Regions from separate parts of the Limimaricola cinnabarinus genome, predicted to be linked through region 3. Evidence: riboswitches for the same ligand, from Rfam matches in the RefSeq annotation. Region 3 holds a riboswitch; each other region holds the start of a gene.
The links. A riboswitch is a leader RNA that binds a small molecule or an ion and turns the genes downstream of it on or off. The one in region 3 is predicted to bind thiamine pyrophosphate.
Positions count from the first base shown of each region.

Region 1 (2,174 bases), on a different contig from region 3:
AACACGCCGATCAGCCCGATCACCGCGACGATGACCGGCAGGATGAACGGCGCGCCCAGAAGCGTCACCAGAGCGCCGCGCCCAACGAAGCGCCGCCGCGCCAGCGCCCGCGCCACCGGCACGGCGAGCACGACCGACAGCGCCGCCGAAAGGGCGGCCTGCCAAATGGTGAACCAGATGGCCGAGAGATCGGCGGGGCCGAGCTGTAGGGCGAAGCCCGCGCGCCATGCCACCGCCGCCAGCGTGCCCAGCGTCAGCGTCAGCACCAGCCCGGCGGCGATCGCGCCGGGCCATCTCGCCCATGTACTTATTGCGACAGCCCCTGCCGCCATGCTTCGATCGCGGGGGCGCGCAGCGCGTCGGCCTCGGTCTCGGACAGCCAGATCGCCTTTTCGGGCATGGCGATGTCGCGGAAGGCTTCGGGCCATTCGGCTTCGGGCAGTGCCGAAGGATAGGACCAGTTCGAGGTCGGGATAAGTGATTGGAACGCCTCGCTGGTGACGAAGCGCATGAATTGCTGCGCCAGATCGGGATCGTCGGTGCCCTTGAGCTGGGCCGCCAGCTCGATCGTCATGTAATGCCCCTCCTCGAAGATCGCCGCCGACACGGTGTCGTCCTCCTCGGCGATCGCGTGGTAGGCGGGCGATGTGGTGTAGCTCAGCACCATGTCGACCTCGCCCTCGGTGAAGAGGCCGTAGGATTCGGACCAGCCTGGCGTGACGGTGGTGATCTTGGGCGCAAGCTCGGCCCACTTGGCCTCCGCTTCGTCGCCGAACACCTCCTCGGCCCAGAGCACCAGCGACAGACCCGAGACCGAGCTGCGCGGATCCTGGATGGCGATGCGCAGATCGTCGGGGGCGTTCACCAGCGCCTCGAAGCTGGCGGGCACCTCCTTGAGCGCCTCGTTATCGTAGACGAAGGCGAGGTAGGACCAGTCGAAGGGCAGGAAAACCTCGTCGTCCCACGCGATCGGCAGCGTCAGCGCGGAGGTGTCGACGCCATGCGGCGCGAACAGCCCGGTCTCGCGCGCCTTCCTCATCTCGGTCGAATCAAAACCGATGGCGACGTCGGCCTCCGTGCGCTCTCCTTCGAGCAGCAGCCGCGGCAGCAGATCGCCGGTCTGGTAATCGATCGTGCAGCCGCACTCGGCCTCGAAGGCCTCCTTGATCGCGGGGCCGGGGCCCCATTCGGAGCCGAAGTAGTCGGGGGCATAGACGGTGAGGGTCTTGTCCTGCGCGAGCGCCGGGGTGGCGGCGAGTGCGAGGGTAAGACCCGCGATCAGGCGATGGTGCATGGTCATCCTCCGATGCGGGCGAAGAGCAAGGAGGACGCCTGTCCCGAAACCTTCCCTCCGCCGGTGTGATCCGGTTCAGGTTCAACGGGTCCGCGCGACGCGCATCTCAGCCAGTGGCCCCCCGAGGTGGAGCGGACAGTAGGGCATCGGGGGCCATGCGCAAGCCCCCGGCCTTTCCCCCGCGTCCGCGCCGCGCTACACCGGCCCGGCCACAAGGAGAGCGCGCCCATGTCCCTCAACAGCTTCGGCCACCTGTTCCGCGTCACCACATGGGGCGAAAGCCACGGCCCCGCGCTCGGCGCCACGGTCGACGGTTGTCCGCCGGGGGTGGAGATCACCGAAGCCGACCTGCAGGTCTGGCTCGACAAGCGGCGTCCGGGCCAGAACAAGCATACCACGCAGCGGCGCGAACCCGACGCGGTGGAGATCCTGTCGGGCGTGTTCGAGGGCAGGTCTACAGGCACGCCGATCCAGCTGATGATCCGCAACACCGACCAGCGCTCCAAGGATTACGGCGACATCGCCGAGACCTTCCGCCCCGGCCATGCCGACATCGCCTATCACCTGAAATACGGGCTGCGCGACTATCGCGGCGGCGGTCGCTCCAGCGCGCGTGAAACGGCGGCGCGGGTCGCGGCGGGCGGCGTGGCACGAGCCGCGCTCAAGGCCGCGCTGCCGGATCTGAAGATCACCGGCTACATGGTCCAGATGGGCGAGAAGACGATCGATCGTGCGAAGATCGACATGGAGGAGATCGCCCAAAACGATTTCTGGTGTCCTGACGCGGCTGCGGCGACCGAATGGGCCGACTATCTCGACGCGCTGCGCAAGGACCACAACTCGGTCGGCGCGATGATCGAGGTGACGGCCTCGGGCGTGC
Region 1 is NZ_JBLHYX010000002.1:138,855-141,028, forward strand. It holds gene ACJASC_RS02485 (ABC transporter permease family protein) at 1-332, opposite strand, end outside; gene ACJASC_RS02490 (thiamine ABC transporter substrate-binding protein) at 308-1,294, opposite strand; TPP riboswitch at 1,330-1,428, opposite strand; gene aroC (chorismate synthase) at 1,523-2,174, shown strand, end outside.
Region 1: linked by a shared signal. The riboswitch ahead of ACJASC_RS02490 (thiamine ABC transporter substrate-binding protein) and the one ahead of thiC (phosphomethylpyrimidine synthase ThiC) in region 3 are both predicted to bind thiamine pyrophosphate.

Region 2 (2,174 bases), on a different contig from region 3:
TCGCGGCGGCGCTGGTGCGGCTGCACGATCGCTACCGCCAGCTGGTGCTGTCGCGCCAGACCGACGCCAACCCGTTGGCGGATCGCGACAAGGTCGAGGTGCTGGAGGAGGGCAGCCGCGCGGTGCAGTCGGTGCGCGCCTGGCTGTTCGAGCGGCGCAACCATGTCGACGCGCTCGACCGCGCCGCCGAAGCCATGGCCGAGGAGATGAAGCTGCACCGGAGCGAGCCGCACACCGCGCTGACCGAGCGGCTGCGCGGTCATGGCATCCGCGTGCGCATCCTGCCGTCCGAGGTGATGGCGGGCCGGTTGCGCCAGCACGTGGCGCATCGCGGCGAGCTGCGCCTGTCCGAGCTTCTGGGCCAGTCAAGCCGCCGGTTTCAGATGGCGGTGCTTCTGGCGCGGCTGGAATTGCCGCAGGAGATCGCCGACGAGGTCGCGGCGGCGGGTCTCACCGACCCGTCGGCGCTGGCGCTGGCGCGGGTGACGCTGGCCAATTACTTTGCCGCGGCGCTGCTGATGCCCTATGCGCGCTTCCTCGCCGCCTGCGAGAGCGCGCGCTACGATGTGGAGCTTCTGAGCCACCGCTTCGGCACCAGCTACGAGCAGGTGGCGCACCGGCTCACCACGTTGCAGCGCGAGGGCGCGCGCGGCATCCCGTTCTTCTTCGTGCGGGTCGATCAGGCGGGCAACATCTCCAAGCGGTTCAGCGCGGGTCGGTTTCCGTTTTCCTCCTTTGGCGGCACCTGCCCGCTTTGGAACATCCATGCCGCTTTCGAGGCGCCGGACCGGGTGCAGACCCAAGTGATCTCGATGCCCGACGGGGCGCGGTATTTCTCGATCGCCCGCACCGTGACCCGGCATGGCGGCACGCTGGGCCAGCCCGCGACGCGGCTGGCCATCGGTCTGGGCTGCGACGTCGCCTATGCGCCGCGCCTCGCCCATGCCCAAGGGCTCGACCTCGACCGGATCACCCCCACCGGCATCGGCATCAACTGCTATCTATGCGAGCGGCCCAACTGCGCCAGCCGCGCCCACGCGCCGGTCAACCGCAAGCTCGAGATTGACGAGAGCGAGCGCGGCCTCGCGATCTACCGCTTCGAAGGCGAGCGGTGATCCCGGCCTCCCTTGCGTCACCCGGGGCGCGCCGCTAACGTCCGCTCGAATCCGTTGGGGTGCCCAGCTAGGGCTGAGAGGCGAAAGCCGACCCATCGAACCTGATCCGGTTGATACCGGCGGAGGGAACGGAGACGCGACCGGGGCCATGCATGCGCGCGCCCCGAATCCGTCCCGCGCCCCCGTCCGGGGGGAGAGCGAGACGATGCGCATCAAGACGGCCCTGACCATCGCGGGCTCCGACAGCGGCGGCGGCGCAGGCATCCAGGCCGATCTCAAGAGCTTTGCCGCCTTCGGCGTTTACGGCACATCGGCCCTCACCGCGATCACGGCGCAAAACACGCGCGGGGTCTTCGGCGTGACGTCGGTGCCGCCCGAGATGGTCACGGGGCAGATCGCCGCCGTGCTGGACGACATCCCTCCCGACGCGATCAAGATCGGCATGCTGGGCGACGCGGCGACGGTAGAGGCGGTGGCCGCCGCGCTCGCGGGATACGAAGGCCCGGTCGTGCTCGACCCGGTGATGATGGCCAAGTCGGGCGATGCGCTGCTCGACGCCGCAGCCATCGCGGCGCTGACCCGGCGGCTGATCCCGCGCGCGGCGATCCTGACGCCGAACCTGCCAGAAGCGGCGCGGCTTCTGGGGGTGTCGCCCGCTTCGAGTCCCGCCGAGATCGTGGCGCAGGGACGCGCGCTGCTCGATCTCGGGCCGGGGGCGGTGCTGATGAAGGGCGGCCATGCGGGCGGGCCGTGCTGCACCGACTGGCTGGTCGGCCGCGCGGGCGTGCACGAGGTGACGGGGCCGCGCATCGCCACGCGCAACACCCATGGCACCGGCTGCTCGCTCTCGGCGGCGCTGGCTGCGCTTCTGGCGACGGGACGCACGCCCGAGGCGGCGCTCGATCGGGCGCAGCGCTGGCTGTCGGGGGCGATCCGCGCGGCGGACGCGCTCGGGATCGGGTCGGGGCACGGGCCGGTCGATCATTTCTACGAGGGGCGGCGATGACACAGCGGGTGATCGGCGGCGGCGTCATGGGCCTTGCCGTGGCGGCGGAGCTG
Region 2 is NZ_JBLHYX010000008.1:138,167-140,340, reverse strand. It holds gene ACJASC_RS08780 (helix-turn-helix domain-containing protein) at 1-1,115, shown strand, start outside; TPP riboswitch at 1,161-1,260, shown strand; gene thiD (bifunctional hydroxymethylpyrimidine kinase/phosphomethylpyrimidine kinase) at 1,321-2,121, shown strand; gene ACJASC_RS08770 (FAD-dependent oxidoreductase) at 2,118-2,174, shown strand, end outside.
Region 2: linked by a shared signal. The riboswitch ahead of thiD (bifunctional hydroxymethylpyrimidine kinase/phosphomethylpyrimidine kinase) and the one ahead of thiC (phosphomethylpyrimidine synthase ThiC) in region 3 are both predicted to bind thiamine pyrophosphate.

Region 3 (2,174 bases):
CTTTCGCGAGGCGATGCAGGCGGCCAACATCCTGTCATATTCGATCCTCTACTTCGAGAAGGACGGCGACCGCTTCAAGCGCCCCGAGGAATACCGCCCCACGGCGCTGGCGTGCCTTTCGACCCACGACCTGCCGGTGCTCGAACGCTGGTGGGCGGGCGAGGATATCGAGCTGCGCCGCGAACTGGGGCTCGTTGGCGCGGAAGACAGCGATGCCCATGCAGCCGGACGGGCGGGCGAACGCCGCGCGTTGCTGGATGCGATGCGCAAGACGGGCGCGCTCAGGGGACGGTTGCCCCGGCAAAAGGAGATGCCGCAGGAGGTACTGGTCGCGGCGCACCGCTACCTCGCGCGCACCCGCGCGGCGCTGGTCGGGATACGGCTGGCGGACATGGTCGGGCCCAAGGCGCCCACCAACATGCCCGGCACGGTGGACGAGTATCCCAACTGGCGGCCCAGCGCGCCGCTCGATCTGTCGCAGATCGCGACCCATCCCGATTTCCGCGCCGTGACCGCGATGATGCGCCGGGAGCGGCCGCGCGGCTGATCCCCGCTTGACAGCCAAGGCCCCGCCCCTGCAGGGTGCGGGCACTTCACCAGGGGGGCCCCGGCAAGGGGCTGAGATATCGCTGGCGAGGCCGAAAGGCCCACGCGCGCGCAGACCCTTCGAACCTGATCCAGTTCATACTGGCGTAGGGACGGTGCGCGGCTGTTGGGCTTTCGGGGTCTCCCGTCTTTCTCGCCGCTTCTCCACCCCCGCTGTCGTTCTGGATCGTCACCGCCGCGAGAGGACGCCGCATGACGATCAACACCACTCCGCCCGAACTGCCCCGCGTGACCACCGGTCCGCTCCCCGCCTCCACCAAGGTCTGGAAGGCCGGAACCCTGCACCCCGGTATCCGTGTGCCAATGCGCGAGATCGCGCTCCATCCCAGCGCGGGCGAGCCGAACGTGCGCGTCTATGATGCCTCCGGCCCCTATACCGACGCCGAGGCCGCGATCGACACCGCCACGGGCCTGCCCCGCCCGCGCGAGGCATGGATTGATGCGCGTGGCGACACCGAGAGCTACGAGGGCCGCCGCATCCGACCCGAGGATAACGGGCGCGACGGGGCCAGCGGCAAGCTGCGCCCCTTCCCGCGCGCCCATGCGCCGCGCCGTGCGACGCGCGACCGCCCCGTCACCCAGCTCGCCTATGCCCGCGCGGGCATCGTCACACCCGAAATGGAATATGTCGCGATCCGCGAGAACATGGGCCGCGACGCCGCCCTCGCCAGACCGCGCGACGGCGAAAGCTTCGGCGCGGCGATCCCGGACCACGTGACGCCCGAATTCGTGCGCGATGAAATCGCGCGGGGGCGCGCCATCATTCCCGCCAACATCAACCACCCCGAGCTCGAGCCGATGATCATCGGCCGCAACTTCCTCGTGAAGATCAACGCCAACATCGGCAACTCGGCCGTCACCTCCTCGATGGAGGAGGAGGTCGAGAAGATGGTCTGGGCCACGCGCTGGGGCGCCGATACGGTCATGGACCTTTCCACGGGCCGCGACATCCACGATATCCGCGACTGGATCTTGCGCAATTCCCCGGTGCCGATCGGCACGGTGCCGCTCTATCAGGCGCTCGAAAAGGTCGGCGGCATTGCCGAGGACCTGACCTGGGAGGTGTTCCGCGACACGCTGATCGAGCAGGCCGAACAGGGTGTCGATTATTTCACCATCCATGCCGGGCTCAGGCTGCATCACGTGCCGCTTACCATCGACCGGGTCACCGGCATCGTCAGCCGCGGCGGATCGATCATGGCCAAATGGTGCCTGCACCATCACCGCGAAAGCTTTCTCTACGAGCATTTCGAGGAGATCTGCGCGATCTGCCGCCGCTACGACGTGTCGTTCTCCTTGGGCGACGGGCTGCGCCCCGGCTCGATCGCCGACGCCAACGACGCGGCGCAGTTCGCCGAGCTGGAAACGCTGGGCGAGCTGACCCAGATCGCTTGGAAGCGCGACTGCCAGGTGATGATCGAGGGTCCCGGCCACGTCGCCATGCACAAGATCAAGGAGAACATGGACAAGCAGCTCGAGTGCTGCGACGAGGCGCCCTTCTACACGCTGGGGCCGCTCACCACCGACATCGCGCCGGGATATGACCACATCACCAGCGGCATCGGTGC
Region 3 is NZ_JBLHYX010000019.1:13,827-16,000, forward strand. It holds gene malQ (4-alpha-glucanotransferase) at 1-547, shown strand, start outside; TPP riboswitch at 589-717, shown strand; gene thiC (phosphomethylpyrimidine synthase ThiC) at 799-2,174, shown strand, end outside.